4 regions of the Allomesorhizobium aridi genome follow, and region 1 is predicted to be linked to each of the others. Evidence: predicted binding sites of a transcription regulator. Region 1 holds the regulator's gene; each other region holds the start of a gene.
What was found. Region 1 encodes PhoB, which activates phosphate uptake and scavenging genes when phosphate is short. Its sites were predicted from a motif close to TGTCATNNANCTGTCAT; they were not measured.
Positions count from the first base shown of each region.

Region 2: the regulator PhoB is predicted to act here: its motif matches at 2,862-2,878, upstream of ACG873_RS23110 (alkaline phosphatase D family protein).
Region 3: the regulator PhoB is predicted to act here: its motif matches at 1,605-1,621, upstream of ACG873_RS11990 (UDP-2,3-diacylglucosamine diphosphatase).
Region 4: the regulator PhoB is predicted to act here: its motif matches at 2,235-2,251, upstream of ACG873_RS07400 (RNA degradosome polyphosphate kinase).

Region 1 covers NZ_CP171729.1:3,939,769-3,943,977, forward strand. Annotated here, with positions in the region: gene xylF (D-xylose ABC transporter substrate-binding protein) at 1-406, opposite strand, end outside; gene ACG873_RS21435 (ROK family protein) at 583-1,824, shown strand; gene phoB (phosphate regulon transcriptional regulator PhoB) at 1,828-2,517, opposite strand; gene phoU (phosphate signaling complex protein PhoU) at 2,543-3,250, opposite strand; gene pstB (phosphate ABC transporter ATP-binding protein PstB) at 3,273-4,088, opposite strand; gene pstA (phosphate ABC transporter permease PstA) at 4,103-4,209, opposite strand, start outside.
Region 2 covers NZ_CP171729.1:4,277,243-4,281,451, forward strand. Annotated here, with positions in the region: partial or broken gene typA (translational GTPase TypA) at 1-603, opposite strand, end outside; gene ACG873_RS23105 (hypothetical protein) at 786-1,070, shown strand; gene ACG873_RS23110 (alkaline phosphatase D family protein) at 1,218-2,789, opposite strand; partial or broken gene ACG873_RS23115 (M3 family metallopeptidase) at 2,905-4,209, opposite strand, start outside.
Region 3 covers NZ_CP171729.1:2,036,652-2,040,860, forward strand. Annotated here, with positions in the region: gene ACG873_RS11980 (SRPBCC family protein) at 1-181, opposite strand, end outside; partial or broken gene ACG873_RS11985 (ArsR/SmtB family transcription factor) at 297-621, opposite strand; gene ACG873_RS11990 (UDP-2,3-diacylglucosamine diphosphatase) at 735-1,559, opposite strand; gene ACG873_RS11995 (SDR family oxidoreductase) at 1,684-2,463, shown strand; gene ACG873_RS12000 (NADP-dependent malic enzyme) at 2,570-4,209, shown strand, end outside.
Region 4 covers NZ_CP171729.1:1,107,525-1,111,733, forward strand. Annotated here, with positions in the region: gene ACG873_RS07385 (TIGR02117 family protein) at 1-672, shown strand; gene ACG873_RS07390 (FAD-dependent monooxygenase) at 680-1,894, opposite strand; gene ACG873_RS07395 (zinc-finger domain-containing protein) at 1,919-2,161, opposite strand; gene ACG873_RS07400 (RNA degradosome polyphosphate kinase) at 2,318-4,209, shown strand, end outside.

The DNA of each region.
Region 1 (4,209 bases):
GCAAGCGGCCGACTTCCTTGTTGTCGAAGGTCAGGTAGAAGGCGTCCTTGTTTTCGATCAGGCGATCGTAGCCGACCACCGGAATGCCCTCGGCGACCGCCTTCTCGACGGCCGGCGCAATCGCGCTCGAATCCTGCGCCAGGATGATCAGCGCGTTGGCGCCCTGGCCGATCAGGCTTTCGACATCGGTGAGCTGCTTGCCCGGATTGGACTGGGCATCCGCGGAGATGTACTTGTCGCCGGCTGCTTCGAGCGCCGCCTTGATCGCCGCCTCGTCAGTCTTCCAGCGCTCTTCCTGGAAGTTGGACCAGGATACGCCAATGATCTTGTCCTTCGCCTCGGCCACTGCCGCAAGCGACACGGTCATCGCCACACCCGCCAGAATGGCGGTTGCAAATTTTTTCATGATTACCTCCCTAGTGCGCCCGGAGGCGCATTGAACGTCGTCCGAAGCTCTTTTTTCGAGCCTCGAAAAAAGAATGACGCATGCGGCGACTTCTGTCAATATTGTTGCGGCGCTGTTGACGGACCTTGGCTTGGAAGGGAAGGTCTGCGGCGGCAGCCGCGGGAGGATTGCAGGAAATGTCGGTCGGAATCCGTCACGACGATTTGCGCAGGCGCAACCGCGCAATGGTCATCTCGGCGGTGCGCCGCGCCTTCCAGCCGTCGCGCACCGAGATCGCTCGCGCCACCGGCCTCAGCCACTCCACGATATCGGCGATTTCGTCGGACCTGATCGCCGAGGGCATCCTGGCCGAGACCAAAAGCGGCGAGGCGGTTTCGCTGAAGCGGGGACGGCCGCAGGTAGCACTGGCGCTGAAGCCTGAAGCGGCAGCCGTCGTCACCATCGTCCTGGCGCTGAATTTCCTTTCCGTCGCCGTTGTCGACTATGCCGGCCAGACGGTCACCAGCGAGCAGCGCAAGCTGTCGACGCTGACCTTGCCCGAGGACGAGCTGATAGGCGAATGCCTGGCGATGGTGCGGCGGCGGCTCGGCGCAGCGGGCGGAAGGCGCATCATGCGCATGGTGCTTGCCGTCCAGGGCACGACCGACGCCGGGCGGCGCACCATGCTGTGGTCGCCGATCACCCCGCATTCGGGCATCGGCTTCGCCGATACGCTCGAAGGCGAGTTCGGCATTCCGGTGACGGTCGAGAACGACTGCAACATGATCGCCGAGGCGCTGAAGTGGCGCGATCCCGAGCGCTACCGCGACGATTTCATCGCGATCCTGCTGTCGCACGGCATCGGCATGGGCCTGGTGCTGAAGGGCGAGCTTTTCACCGGCACTCAATCTTCAGGCGGCGAGTTCGGGCACATGATCCACCGTCCCGATGGCGCTCTTTGCCGCTGCGGACGCCGCGGCTGCGTCGAGGCCTATGCCGGCAATTACGCGATCTGGCGGGCCGCCCGTCAATCGAGCGAGGACGAGGAGCCGGTAGCCGACATCAGCGACGCCGACATGAAAGCGCTCGCGGCAACCGCCCGCGCGAAAGAAGGGCCCGAGCGCGAGGCGTTCCGTCGGGCCGGCGAGGCGATCGGCTTCGGCCTAGGCAGCCTGTTCGCGCTCATCGACCCCGCCCCGGTGGCGATGGTCGGCATAGGCGCCGCCGCCTTCGACTTGATCGAGCCGCCTCTGCGCGAGGCGATCGCCAGAACCGCCGGCGGCCAGCATTCAGGCGCGATCTCCTTCGCCGTCGAGCCGGACGAGGTTCCGCTGATCCGCGAAGGCTGCGCCATGCGCGCGCTGACCCTCATCGACCAGGAAATCTTCGCCGCCGGCGCGCCAACGGAAACGCCTGCCAGGAAGACCGAAGTGGCGTAAACGCTATTCCTCGCGGATTGCGTAGCCGGCGCCGCGGATGGTGCGGATGACGTCCGGCATGCGGCCGTTGTTGACCGCCTTGCGCAGCCGCCCGACATGCACGTCGACGGTACGCTCGTCGATATAGATCGTCTCGCCCCACACATTGTCGAGCAATTGCCCGCGCGAGAACACCCGGCCTGGATGCCGCATCATGAATTCCAGCAGCCGGAACTCGGTCGGCCCGAGCTTGACCTCGCTCTTCTTGCGGTAGACCCGGTGCGCCTCGCGGTCGAGAACGATGTCGCCGACCTTGAGCACGCTGGACAGCACCTCGGGCTTTGCCCGCCGCAGCAGCGCCTTGACCCGCGCCATGAATTCCGGCGTCGAGAACGGCTTGACCAGATAGTCGTCGGCGCCGGTGGCGAGCCCCCTGACGCGATCGCTTTCCTCGCCGCGGGCAGTCAGCATGATGATCGGCAGGCGCTCGGTTTCAGGTCGCATTCTTAGCCGGCGGCAGAGCTCGATGCCCGAAAGCGCCGGCAGCATCCAGTCCAGCACCAGAAGGTCCGGCACGTTCTCCTGCAGCCTTATCTCGGCCTCGTCGCCGCGCGGCACGATCTCGACCTGATAGCCTTCGGATTCCAGATTGTAGCGCAGGAGCACGCCCAGCGGCTCCTCGTCTTCGACAACCATGATTTTCGGAGCGATCATAAATGAAATCCCAATGCCGATTTGCTTACTCGGCCGACACCGTCTGCGTGGTCTCGTCGAGCTTCGGCCGGTTCGGCGGCAGTTGCGAACCGGTCATGACGAAATAGGCGTTTTCGGCGATGTTGGTGACATGGTCGCCTATGCGCTCGAGGTTCTTGGCGCAGAACAGGAGATGCGTGCAGGCGGTGATGTTGCGCGGGTCTTCCATCATGTAGGTCAGCAATTCGCGGAACACCGACGTGTATTTGACGTCGATCTTCTCGTCATCGGCGCGCAGCGTCTGCAGCGCCTCCGGTTCGCGCGCGACATATTTGTCGACCACGCCATGAACCTGGGCGAGCACCATCTGGGCCATGGCGTCGATGCTGTGCGAGAGGTCGCGCGGCGTCGCGCTCTGGCCGACAGCGCTGACGCGCTTGGCGATGTTCTTGGCGAGATCGCCTATACGCTCGAGATCGCCTGCCATGCGGATAGCGCCGAGCACGGCGCGCAGATCCTGCGCCATCGGCTGGCGCTTGGCGATCAGCGTGATGGCGCGGTCGTCGAGTTCGCGCTGCCTGGCGTCCATGATGGCGTCGTCGGAGATGACCCGCTGCGCCAGTGCATTGTCGGATGACAGAAGCGCCCTGATCGAAGCGCCGACCATCGCGCCGGCGAGATCGCCCATGTCGCGGATCAGCCGGTCGACATGCCCGAGTTCTTCGTCGAAAGAGGCAACCGTGTGCTCACCCATTCTATCGTCCTCGCCTTGTCACTCAGCCGAACCGGCCGGTGATATAGTCCTGCGTGCGTTTGTCGTCGGGGTTCGTGAACATTTTGTCGGTCGCACCCTCCTCGACCAGATAGCCGAGGTGGAACATGGCGGTGCGCTGCGAAACGCGGGCCGCCTGCTGCATCGAATGGGTGACGATGACAATCGTGTAGTTCTCGCGCAATTCATCGATCAGTTCCTCCACCCTGGCGGTGGCGATCGGGTCGAGTGCCGAGCACGGCTCGTCCATAAGGATCACTTCGGGCGAGACGGCAATTGCGCGCGCGATGCACAGGCGCTGCTGCTGGCCGCCGGATAGCCCGGTGCCGGATTCGAGCAGGCGGTCCTTCACCTCGTTGAACAGGCCGGCCTTCTTCAGGCTGGATTCGACGATGCCATCGAGATCCGTCTTGTTTTTCGCAAGGCCATGGATACGCGGGCCGTAGGCGACGTTCTCGTAGATCGACTTGGGAAACGGGTTGGGCTTCTGGAATACCATGCCGACGCGGGCGCGCAGTTCGACCACGTCGATCTTCGGATCGTAGACGTCCTCGCCGTCGAGCGTGATCTTGCCCGACACCCGCGCGATGTCGATCGTGTCGTTCATGCGGTTCAGACAGCGCAGGAAGGTCGACTTGCCGCAGCCGGACGGGCCGATCAACGCCGTCACCTGGTTTTCGCGAACATCGAGGTCGACATCGAACAGCGCGCGCTTCTCGCCGTAGTGAACATTGACCTTCTCACCCTTCATCTTGATCGGGGGCTCGTTGGTTCTCTGCGCCAGCTTCTGTTCCATTCCGGCTTCGGTCATGATGTTCATATCCTCTGCTCCCCTTACCAGCGCCGCTCGAAGCGCTTGCGCAGGATCACCGCGATGGCGTTCATGATGACCAGAAACGCCAGCAAAATCAAAATTGCCGCCGAGGTCTTCTGCTGAAAGC
Region 2 (4,209 bases), 340 kb from region 1:
GCCGGGATGAACGGTCGGCGCCGGCACATGCTTGACGATGAGGTCGAACAGCGGCCCCAGGCCGTCATCCTTGGGGCCTTCCGGGTTCTCCGACACCCAGCCGTCACGGCCCGAGCCGTAGAGGATCGGGAAGTCGAGCTGTTCGTCTGTCGCGTCGAGCGCCGCGAACAGGTCGAACACCTCGTTGACCACCTCGACATGGCGCGCATCGGGACGGTCGATCTTGTTGATCACCACGATCGGCTTCAGCCCGACCTTCAGCGCCTTGCCGACGACGAATTTGGTCTGCGGCATCGGCCCTTCGGCGGCGTCGACCAGAACGATGGCCGAATCCACCATCGACAGGATGCGCTCGACCTCGCCGCCGAAATCGGCGTGGCCCGGCGTGTCGACGATGTTGATGCGGGTGTTCTTCCAGTCGACCGAGGTCGCCTTGGCAAGGATGGTGATGCCGCGTTCCTTTTCCAGATCGTTCAGATCCATTGCGCGCTCGGCGACGCGCTGGTTTTCGCGGAACGAGCCCGACTGCTTCAGAAGCTGGTCGACGAGAGTGGTTTTGCCATGGTCGACGTGCGCGATGATCGCGATATTGCGGATGTTCATGAATCTGTCTCAGGGGTGCTTGGGCGCACAATTGTCGGCGCCGCCTTTTCGGTTGGCGGGCTCATACATGTTTTTTCGCAGATGCGAAAGGCCCCGATGGTTACCGAAAATTAGGCATCGGGATGCGACAATAAAATCTTAACCAAAACGGATCGTTTTGGCGTCAGAACGGTTCAAGTGGTATGGCAATCAGCAAAATCAAGCTCCTTGGTATCTTTGTCGCAGCCTCCGCCTCCGCGGCCGGCGCAATCGGCGTGGCGCATTCGATGGGCACGCGGGACGTGGAACGCCCTGCCGCGCAGTCGTCAGAAACTCCGGCGGAGCAGGCCTTCCCCGATGCGCCGGACGGCGTCGATCCGATGGTCACCGGCCCGGCGAGCGCATCGTTTGAGGAGCGGCAGGCCGCAACCCGGTGTGCCGAAGCCGTCTGGCCAAGTATTCCGCTCGACTGCTATCCCAATCGCTAGAGCATCGTGCCGAAAAGTGGATGCCGGTTTTCGGCAAAAAACGATGCGAAAACAAAAGCTAGAGCGAGGTGCCCGATTCTGAAATCGGGCGGCTTGCTCTAGTGCGCCGATCCGCCCGGAAGGCGGACCGGCAGCCGTGAAGCCCGCTCAGGCCGAATGAACGGGATCGAGCGTGACCTTGTAGAGTTCGTTGTCGTCGCGATCCATCAGCCGCACCGTCATTTGCTCACTTGCTCCGTCAATGTCGACGAGCCCGAAGAACTGCAGTCCCGCCGAAGGAGGCAGGTTCTGGCCCTGCTCGGCAGTCGGCGCCTTCACATATTTCAGCTCGGGGCCGAACGTCATGTCGAGATCCCCGGGCCCGAAGGTGCCGGCATGGAGCGGCCCTGAGACAAACTCCCAGAACGGGTTGAAGTCCTGGAACGCCGCTTTCTCGGGATTGTAGTAATGCGCGGCGGTGTAGTGGACGTCCGCAGTCAGCCAGACCGTATTGTCGATGCCGGCGTTCTTGATGTAGCGCAGCAGATCGGCGACCTCCAGCTCGCGGCCGCTAGCCGCACCTGGCTGCCCGTTGGCGACGGCCTCCGCGCCTTTCTTGTTCTTCGCGTCGTTCCAGACAATGATGCCGAGCGGCATATCCGAAGCGATGACCTTCCAGGTCGCTTTCGAGTTCGCCAGCTCGCGCTTCAGCCACTTTAGCTGTTCCTCGCCGATAATGCGCGACTGCGGCGTCATCTCGGTTTCGACGGCATCGCCATTCGGTCCGCGATAGGAACGGAGGTCGAGGAAGAAGACATCGAGCAGGGGACCATAGGCGATCTTGCGGTAGACGCGGCCCGGCTCGGCCGGCGTGAAGCGGATCGGCGTCATTTCGTGAAACGCGCGGGCCGCGCGCGATGTCAACAGCGCCACCGATTTTTCCGTGTAGCGGTCGTCCTTGGACAGGTCCTTCGAACCCGACCAGTTGTTCACCACCTCATGGTCGTCCCACTGGAAGAATGTCGGGCAGACCGCATTCATGGCGCGGCAATGCTCGTCCAGCATGTTGTATTTCCACTGGCCGCGATATTCGGCGAGCGTCTCGGCGACTTTGCTCTTTTCGTCGGTCAGCACCTTGTTGATCCACTTGGTGCCGTCCTTCAGCTCGACTTCGCCCAGAATCGGGCCGTCGGCATAGATCGTGTCGCCGGAATGCAGGAAGAAATCCGGCGTGTGCCTGGCCATGGTCGCATAGGTGTACATGCCCTTGTCGTCGATGCCCCAGCCCTGGCCCACCGTATCTCCGGACCAGGTGAAGCGGATGTTGCGCTTCGAGGCGGGTGCGGTCTTGAAGCGGCCGACGATCGGTTCGGAAACGGCGTTGACATCCGAAAGGTCGACCGCGGTCATGCGGTAGAAAATGTCCTGGTCCGAGGCGAGGTCGGTCAAAAGCCGCTTCACGGCAAAATCGCTTTCGGGCGTCGCGTCGAGCGGCGGCAGTTTCACGGCGTTCGAGAAGCTTTCGGTGGCCGACACTTCGAACATGACGCGCGAGGGGCGGTCGACGCGGGTCCAGACCATTCCGGAGACGGTGTCGACGTCGCCGGACTGGACGCCATGGGTGAAGCCTGGCCGCGTATTGGCGCGGGAATAATAGGGGAGCGCGAGCCCCGAAGCGCCGACGAGGCCCAAGGCGCTGGCCGACGTTACAAAGGCGCGCCTGGAAAGATTTTTGTTCATGGCTGTCTCCTGGATGGCTGAACATGCAGGACGAGCCTTCGCCCCGCTGTATTGCAGGACGATTGCGAATGGATGAATTTTACATGACGGTCCCGAAGTCTGTTCGGTGTTACGATCAGAGCTCTTCGCCCGCCATCATCGGGAGGAGCCCGCGTTTTTTCAGCATCGCGTCGGGCGTCGGCATTTTGCCCCGGAACGCGGTGTAGAGTTCCTCCGGATCGGCCGAGCCGCCGGACGCATAGATATTCCGGCGCAGCTTTTCTGCGAGTTCGGGATTGAACGGGTCGCCCGTCTCCTCGAACGCAGCAAAGGCGTCGGCGTCAAGCACTTCCGACCACAGGTATGAATAATAGCCGGCCGAGTAGCCGTCGCCGGAGAAGATGTGCTGGAAGTGCGGCGTGCGGTGACGCATGGCGATCGCGTCGGGCATGCCGATCCTTTCCAGCGTCTGCGCTTCGAAGGCGAGCGGGTTCTCCGGCGCATCCGAACGCGAGTGATAGGCCATGTCGACCAGCGCCGACGAGGTGAATTCGACCGTGGCGAAACCCGCGCCGAATGTGCGGGCCGCGAGCATCTTGTCGAGCAATTCCTTCGGCATCGGCTTGCCGGTCTCGTAGTGCAGCGCGTGCTTTTCGAGCACTTCCGGCACGGTCAGCCAATGCTCGTAGAGCTGCGACGGCAGCTCGACGAAATCGCGCGGCACGGAGGTTCCAGCGACCGACGGCCAGGTCACGTTGGTCAGCATGCCGTGCAGAGCATGGCCGAATTCGTGGAAAAGCGTCTTTGCCTCGTCCAGCGACAGCAGGCACGGCTTGCCCTCGGCCGCCTTGGCGAAGTTCATGATGTTATAGATCACCGGCGTCGAGCCCTCGCCGAGCTTGTAGCCCGACTTGAGCGCGCTCATCCAGGCGCCCGAGCGCTTCGAGGGTCGCGCGAAATAGTCGGCCATGAACAGGCCGCGATAGCTGCCGTCGGCATTCCTGATCTCGAAGACGCGCACGTCGGAGTGCCAGGCCGCTATGCCCTTCTTTTCCACGAAAGACAGGCCGAACAGCCGTCCGGCAACGTCGAAGCAGGCTTCGATGATGCGCTCGAGTTGGAGGTAGGGTTTCAGCTCGGCTTCGTCGAAGGCGAATTTTTCGGCGCGCAGCTTTTCCTGGTAGTGGCGCCAGTCCCAGGCCGCGAGCGGGGTGTTGCTGCCTTCGGCTGCGGCGAGCCGCTCCAGTTCGACCTGGTCGATCGCCGCTTTCTCTCGCGCCTTTTTCCACACCGGTCCAAGCAGTTCGAGCACCGTAGGCGGATTTTTGGCCATGGTGTCGTCGAGCTTCAGGTCGGCATAGCTGTCATAGCCGACGAGCTTCGCCTTCTCGGCGCGCAGGCGCAGCGTGTCCTTGACCACCTGGCCGTTGTCGGTCGGCCC
Region 3 (4,209 bases), 1.9 Mb from region 1:
TCCAGTGCGGCATGGGGGCGGCGCGGAAATTGAACCTGTGGCCGACGACCGGCTGGAAATCGTTCGCCATCAGCCATTCCTCGATCAGCGGACCCTGCGTGAGGGCGCGCCAGAGCTTTTGCGGCGGATGTGGCATTTCCCGTTCGACGACGAGGGAACGTGTAGCGGCGGTTTCAGTCATGGTCATTGCCTTGGAATTGGTTACGGATATTTCTTCACAATCTTGTCGGAGAACGCCGTGGCAGATTCGACGCAACGTTTGGAATAGCTGCCGACCCTGAGCATCGGTTTCGTCCTTACTGGTCCATCCTGTCGAGAACATCCTCGAGCTCGATCGAACCGGTCGCGCCAGAACGCTCCGTAGAGGCTCATCCAGTCGATCAGCGGCGCCAGCCCCTTCGGCTGGGCGCTGTAGTGGGTTTCGCGCCCCGCGCGCCGGTCGCGCACCAGGCCGGCATGCTTCAGGACGCCGAGGTGTTTTGACACTGCGGGCTGGGAGACGCCGGAATGGCTGGTCAGCGCATGTACGGTCTGCTCGCCGTCGCGCGCCAGCCGCTCGAAGATCGCCCGGCGGGTCGGGTCGGCCAAGGTCCTGAAGAGGGTATCGGGTGCGGTGTCCATGACAAACCATAACTCGTGAGCTATGGATAATCCATAACTCACCAGCTATGGGTTAGTCAAGAGGCAATTGGTGAGGAACACGCGGCAAGGCAGGAGCGAACGAAATTCCGCGGTCAGGCCGCCTTGACCGTCTTGCTGTCGACGACGACCGGCACGAAGGGCTGGTCGAGCGCCATGGGCGCAAGCGCGCGGACATGCGGCCAGTGCAGGATTTCCATTGCGCCGTCGAAATGCTCGACCACCGCCGTGCAGCTTTCCACCCAGTCGCCGGTGTTGATGTACTGCACGTCGTCGAACCGCTCGATGACGGCGTGGTGGATGTGGCCGCAGATGACGCCGTCGACCTCGGAGCGGCGCGCCTCCTCGGTCAGCACCTCCTGGAACGCGCCGATGAAGTTGACCGCCTTCTTGACCTTGGCCTTGGCCCAGGACGAGAATGACCAATAGGGCATGCCGAACAGCCGCCTGAAGCGGGCGATGATCCGGTTGACCATGATCGCGGCGTCGTAGGCCTTGTCGCCGAGATAGGCGAGCCAGCGCATATTGTGCACCACCGTGTCGAACTGGTCGCCATGGATAACGAGATACTTCTTGCCGTCCGCGCTCTCGTGGATGGCGCGGTCGGCGACGACGATGCCGCCGAAATGCACGCCCTGGAACATGCGCAGGAACTCGTCGTGGTTGCCGGCGATATAGGTGATCTGCACGCCCTTGCGGGCCTGCCGCAAAAGCTTCTGGACCACGTCGTTGTGGGTCTGCGGCCAGTGCCAGGACCGGCGCAGCCGCCAGCCGTCGACGATATCGCCGACCAGGTAGATGGTCTCGGCCTCGTGATGGCGCAGGAAATCGATCAGGAACTCGGCCTTGGCCGACTTTGACCCGAGATGGACGTCGGAGATGAAGAGCGTTCGGAAGCTGCGGGGTTTGTCGCCGGGCATCGGATTTCTGACCGTTTATCTCTGCCTGGCTATGCCGCGATTCATGCAACAGGCGTATGACGGTTGCCGTCGGTCCGCCCTGCGCGATAGGTTGCCCGCCGGTTCACAACAAGGAGTCGTCCCCATGGATCTCGGCATTCGCGGAAAAAAGGCCATCGTCTGCGCTTCGAGCCGCGGCCTCGGCAAGGGCTGCGCGATGGCGCTGGCCGAGGCGGGCTGCGACCTCGTCGTCAACGGACGCGACGCTGGGACGCTGGCCAGGACCGCCGTCGAACTGCGCCAGCGCTTCGGCGTTCAAGTGATTGAAATCGCCGGTGACGTCGCCGATCCGGCCGTCCAGAAGGCGCTGCTGGCCGCCTGCCCCGAGCCGGACATCCTGGTCAACAACAATGGCGGCCCGCCCTTCCGCGATTTTCGTGAGCTCGACCGCGAAGCGATCGTCAAGGGCGTGACCAACAACATGATCGCGCCGATCGAACTCATCCAGGCTGTGCTCGACGGTATGGCGGCGCGCGGCTTCGGCCGCATCGTCAACATCACCTCGCTTTCGGTCTATGTGCCGATCCCGGGCCTCGACCTGTCGTCGGGCGCCCGCGCCGGGCTGACCTCGTTCCTTGCCGGCGTCGCGCGAACGGTGGCGGACAAGAACGTCACCATAAACAACATGTTGCCGGGAAAACTTGACACCGACCGGCTGCGCCCTGCGCATGAAATCGGCACCGTGGAGGAGCCTGCAGCCGCCGCCGCGCGCAAGGCCCAGGCCTCTGCCGCCATTCCGGCCAAACGCCTCGGCACACCGGAGGAATTCGGCCAGATCTGCGCCTTCCTATGCTCGGTGCATGCCGGCTACCTGACCGGCCAGAACATACCCGTCGACGGCGGGCTCTACGTCAGCGCGTTCTAGCGCAACGAAGACATCCGCCTGATCCCGTAAACGCCGATTGGAGACCTCGAAATTCCGCCGGCACGTGTTAAGGGAGGACGACGACGAACAAGCGGGGGTGCGCCGAATGGAGACCAACAAGACCGAAGCCGGGCACTCCGACCTCGACGAAGCGGCGCTCTACTTCCATAAGCATCCGACGCCGGGCAAGCTGGAAATCCAGGCTACCAAGCCGCTGGGAAACCAGCGCGACCTGGCGCTCGCCTACTCGCCGGGCGTCGCCGCCCCCTGCCTTGCGATCCGGGACGATCCAGCCACCGCCGCCGACTACACGGCGCGCGCCAACCTGGTTGCGGTGATCTCCAACGGCTCGGCCGTGCTCGGCCTCGGCAATATCGGACCGCTCGCCTCCAAGCCGGTGATGGAGGGCAAGGCCGTCCTGTTCAAGAAATTCGCCGGCATCGACGTCTTCGACATCGAGATCGACGCGCCGGAAATCGGGCGCATGGTCGAGACGGTTGCCGCACTCGAGCCGACCTTCGGCGGCATCAATCTAGAGGACATTAAGGCGCCGGAATGCTTCGAGGTCGAGGAGCAGCTCAAGGCGCGGATGAAGATCCCGGTCTTCCACGACGACCAGCACGGCACGGCGATAATCGTCGCGGCAGCGGTGCTCAACGGGCTGGAATTCGCCGGCAAGAAGATCGAGGACATCAAGATCGTCACCTCGGGCGCGGGCGCGGCAGCGCTTGCCTGCCTCAATCTGCTCGTCTCGCTCGGCGCGAAGCTCGAAAACATCTGGGTCACGGACCGTTTTGGCGTCGCTTACAAGGGCCGGCTGGACGAGATGGATCGCTGGAAAGACCCTTACGTCAAGGACACCGAGGCGCGCGCGCTGGCCGACGTCATTACCGGCGCCGATGTGTTCCTCGGCCTGTCGGCCGCCGGTGTGCTGAAGCCCGAATTGTTGAAGCACATGGCGGAAAAGCCGCTGATCCTGGCCCTGGCCAACCCGACCCCGGAAATCATGCCGGAAACGGCTCGCGCCGCTCGGCCGGACGCCATGATCTGCACCGGACGTTCCGATTTTCCAAACCAGGTCAATAACGTACTCTGCTTTCCTTACATTTTTCGCGGGGCGCTGGATTGCGGCGCGAGCGCCATCAACGAGGCGATGAAAATGGCGGCGGTGAAGGCCATCGCCGCCTTGGCGCGCGAGGAGCCGTCCGATGTCGCCGCCCGCGCCTATTCGGGCGAGACGCCGACCTTCGGCCCGGATTTCCTCATCCCCTCGCCTTTCGACCCCCGGCTGATCCTGAGGATCGCGCCGGCGGTTGCCAAGGCCGCGTGCGAGACCGGCGTCGCCACACGGCCGATCAACGATTTCCCTGCCTATATCGACCGGCTGAACCGCTTTGTCTTCCGCTCCGGCCTGGTCATGAAGCCGGTTTTCTCGACGGCCAAGACGGCGGCATCGAAGCGGGTGATCTATGCCGACGGCGAGGACGAGCGGGTTCTTCGCGCCGCCCAGGTGGTGATCGAGGAAGGCATCGCCGAGCCGATCCTGATCGGGCGGCCGCATGTCGTCGACGTGCGGCTGAAACGCTACGGGCTGCGCATCAGGCCGGGCACGGATTTCGAGCTGGTCAACCCCGAGGACGACCCGCGCTACCGCCACTATGTCGACCTCCTGATCGAATTGGGCGGCCGCCGCGGGGTGACGCAGGAAGCCGCACGCACCTTGGTGCGCACGAATACAACCGTGAT
Region 4 (4,209 bases), 2.8 Mb from region 1:
ATGAGAAAGTTTGCGCGGCGGCTTTGCCTGGCAGTCGTCGCCACAGCATTCGCGGTTGCGTTGGGAATGCTGGTTCCACGCCCGATCTTTTCCGCCGCCGAGGCTGAGGACGCTGCCGCAACGCGGCGTATCCTGGTGCTGACCAATCCGATACACACCGATATCGCGATTCCCATCGACGCCCGCATACGTGACAAGTTTGCGTTTCTGGAACAGGCCGGCATTCCGGCGGGTCATCACGATGCCCGCTGGCTGGTTTTTGGCTGGGGTGGGCGCGCCTTCTATCTTGAAACGCCGGCTTGGAGCGAGTTGAAGCCGCTCCCTGTATTTAAGGCGCTGACGCTCGACCGCTCGGTCATGCATGTCGATGTAGCCGGCGAGATAGCGGAACCGCACCCCGCGGTCACCGGCTTCGATGCGAGCGAAGCCGAGTTCGACCGTCTCGTCGACTTCATCGCCGACAGCTTCGAGCGTGGGGAGGATGGGCCGATCCTTATTGCCGGCGCCGAATACGGCTCAGACGACCGGTTTTTTGAATCAAAAGGCTATTTCAACGCGTTCGCCGGTTGCAACACCTGGACCGCACGGGCGCTGCGCGAGGCAGGACTAAGGACCGGATGGTGGAATCCGCTGCCCGCGACACTGGCTGTGTCGCTACGGCTCTACAATTGACCTTCTGTCAGAGTTCACTGGGCTCCCATCCGTAGAGCCAGTCGAGGTCGGCGGCGAGTTTTTCGGGCGGACGCGTCTTCAGCACCAGATTTCGCGCGAGCGCCACCGGCCCGGATGCGTGCCAGGCGAAGCGGTTGAACGCCCCGCGCCGCGCGACTTTTTCGACGCGTGGGCGGCGGGCGGCCTCCCAAGCGGCAAGCGCTTTAGCGAGATTGTCGGGAGCGGCTGCGACGTTGGCGGCCAGCGTCCAGGCATCTTCGACAGCCATGGCCGCGCCCTGCGCCGCAAATGGCGTCATCGCATGGGCGGCGTCACCGATCAGCGCTACGCCGGGGAAAGTCCAGGGCGGCCTGCGGTCGACCGTGTGGACAGGCCATGCGGTCCATGGGCCGGCCTCGTCGGCGAGCCGGGAAAGCACCGGTGCGGTGGAGCGCATCGCCCTTCTGAGCGGCGCGACGTCCGCTTGGCCCGACCAGGTCTCGGCAAACCCTCGGGCAGGCGTGAAGGCGGCAAGGTTGATTGCCGCGCCGCCGCGAACCGGATAGGCGATAAGGTGGAAGCCGCTGTGCAGAAAGGCGGTAACCGCGTCCGCGGACGTGATCTCGACCAGCGCCCTGCCGGCCGGGCTGTCCGAAGGCAGCGTCGTCCGCCAGGCGACTTCCCCGGAATAGCGGCTCTGGCGCGATCGGCTGAAATGCGCCCGCACTGCCGACCTGACGCCGTCGGCCCCGACAAGCAGCAGCCCGCCTGCTTCGCTTCGCCCGGCCTCGCCGGCGATTGTCACCACGACGCCGGCGCTCGATTGCGCCAGGCCGGTAACGGCCGCGCCCGTGACCAGGCGGATGCCGGATGTCTCGTTGACCCGTGAAAGCAGCGCGCCTTGCAGGTCGGCACGGTGCAGCGCGAGGTAGGGGGCGTTCCAGCGCCTTTCGGCGGCCTCGCCGAGCGGCACCCGAGCAAGCTCGGCGAGCGTGCGGCCGTCGCGCAGGAGCACGGCACTCGGACGCACGGCAGTCTCAAGCAGCGCAGGAAGCACGCCAAGCCGACCGAGGATGCGGGTCGCGTTGGGCGAGAGCTGGATGCCGGCCCCGACTTCTTCCAGTTGCGGCGCGCGCTCGAACACCTGAACGGAAAAGCCGCGCGACGCGAAGGCCAGAGCGGCGGCAAGCCCTGCAATGCCCGCGCCGGCGATGATGATCTGGTTTTGCGGCGTACCGTTCACCGGACGGCCGGACCGGACGTCCGGTCAGGCGGCGCGGTGATAGAAGCTGCCTTCCGGCCGCGTTTCATCGGTCCTCAGCGAAGCGTTGAAGCGAAAGAGGGTCGAGCAATAGGGGCAGACGATCTCGGAATCGCTCCCTATATCAAGGAAGACATGCGGATGGTCGAAGGGCGGATTGGCGCCGACGCACATGAATTCCTTGACGCCGATTTCGATGACGGGGTGGCCCGCATCGTTCTGAAAGTGGGGAATGGTGCCGCCGGCCATCTTTGTCTCCTGTCGCTTGCGCGTCGCGTCATAGCAAGCGCTTGCAGCATAGCCAATCCGTTTGCAAGACATGTGAAATGAAACTGTCGCAAAAGCCTGTCAGAAGCTAAGCTGAGCCGGATAACGGCCGAGAGCGATGCAAGGGACTACGGGAACATGAACGAACTAAAGCCGGTCCAGTCCGAATTCATCACGGTCGCCCCTGATGGCGAAGCGGGCTACGGCAATCCCGACCGCTTCGTCAACCGCGAGTTCTCCTGGCTGCAGTTCAATCGCCGGGTGTTGGAGGAATCGCTCAATCCGCGTCATCCGGCGCTGGAGCGCGTGCGCTTCCTGTCGATCTCGGCCGACAATCTCGATGAGTTTTTCATGGTCCGCGTCGCCGGCCTCGCCGGCCAGATCCGCGAGGGGATCACGCTCAGGAGCCCCGATGGCCGCACGCCGGAACAGCAGCTCGAGCAGTTGCTGGTCGAGGTCGGGCGTCTGCAGGAGGACCAGCAGAAGAGCCTGTCCATGCTGATGAGCCTCCTGAAGAAGGAAGGCATCGAGATCGTGACAGCGGAGGCGTTGAGCAAGGACGAGAAGGGCTGGCTGGAAAGCCATTTCCAGGAGCAGGTTTTTCCGGTTCTGACGCCGCTTTCCATTGACCCGGCGCATCCGTTCCCGTTCATTCCCAATCTCGGCTTCTCGATCGCGCTGCAGCTCCGCCACCGCAAGAATAACGAGCAGATGACGGCGCTGCTGCGCCTGCCGGTGGCGCTCAAGCGCTACATCAGGCTGCCCGACCGCAAGGGCTCGGTTCGCTTTATCCCGATCGAGGAAACCGTCGGCGTTTTCATCGGCAGGCTTTTCCCGGGCTACGAGGTCAAGGGATCTGGCACCTTCCGCATCATCCGCGACAGCGATATCGAGGTCGAGGAGGAGGCCGAAGATCTGGTGCAGCTCTTCGAAACGGCGCTCAAGCGGCGGCGGCGCGGCTCGGTCATCCGTATCGAATTCGACGCGCAGATGCCGTGGGAGCTGCGCGACTTCGTGGCTGGGGAGCTAGGTGTGTCGGGCAGCCGCATAAGCGTGCTGACCGGCCCGCTGGCGCTCAACCAGATTTCGGAAATCGTCGCCATTCCTCGCGACGATCTGAAGTTTCCACCCTACAATCCGCGGTTTCCGGAGCGCATCCGCGAGCATGGCGGCGACTGCTTTGCAGCCATCCGCGAGAAGGACATCATCGTCCACCACCCCTACGAATCCTTCGACGTGGTCGTGCAGTTCCTGCGCCAGGCAGCCGCCGACAACGAAGTCGTCGCCATCAAGCAGACGCTCTACCGCACTTCCAACGACAGCCCGATCGTGCGCGCGCTGATCGACGCGGCCGAGGCGGGCAAGTCGGTCACGGCGCTTGTCGAGCTCAAGGCGCGCTTCGACGAGGAGGCCAATATCCGCTGGGCCCGCGACCTGGAGCGGGCCGGTGTGCAGGTTGTGTTCGGCTTCCTGGAGCTGAAGACCCATTCGAAAATGTCACTGGTGGTTCGGCGTGAGGACGGCCGCCTGCGTAGCTACGTCCATCTCGGCACCGGCAACTACCACCCGATCACCGCGCGAATCTACACCGACCTATCCTTTTTCACCACCGACCCGCTGATTGCCCGCGACGTCGCGCAACTGTTCAATTTCATCACCGGCTATGCCGAACCCACTGAGGAAATGCGTCTGGCGATTTCGCCATTTACACTGAGAAGCCGCATTTTGAAGCACATCGCGGATGAAATAACGCATGCGCGAGAAGGCCGCCCCGCGCGCATCTGGATGAAGATGAATTCGCTGGTCGATCCGGTCATCATAGACGCCCTTTACGACGCCAGTCGCGCCGGCGTCGAAATCGATCTCGTGGTGCGCGGCATATGCTGCCTCAGGCCGCAGGTGCCGGGCCTGTCGGAGAATATCAGGGTAAAATCGATCGTCGGCCGCTTCCTGGAGCACAGCCGCATCTACTGCTTCGGCAACGGACACGGCCTGCCGTCGGACGAGGCGATCGTCTATATCAGTTCGGC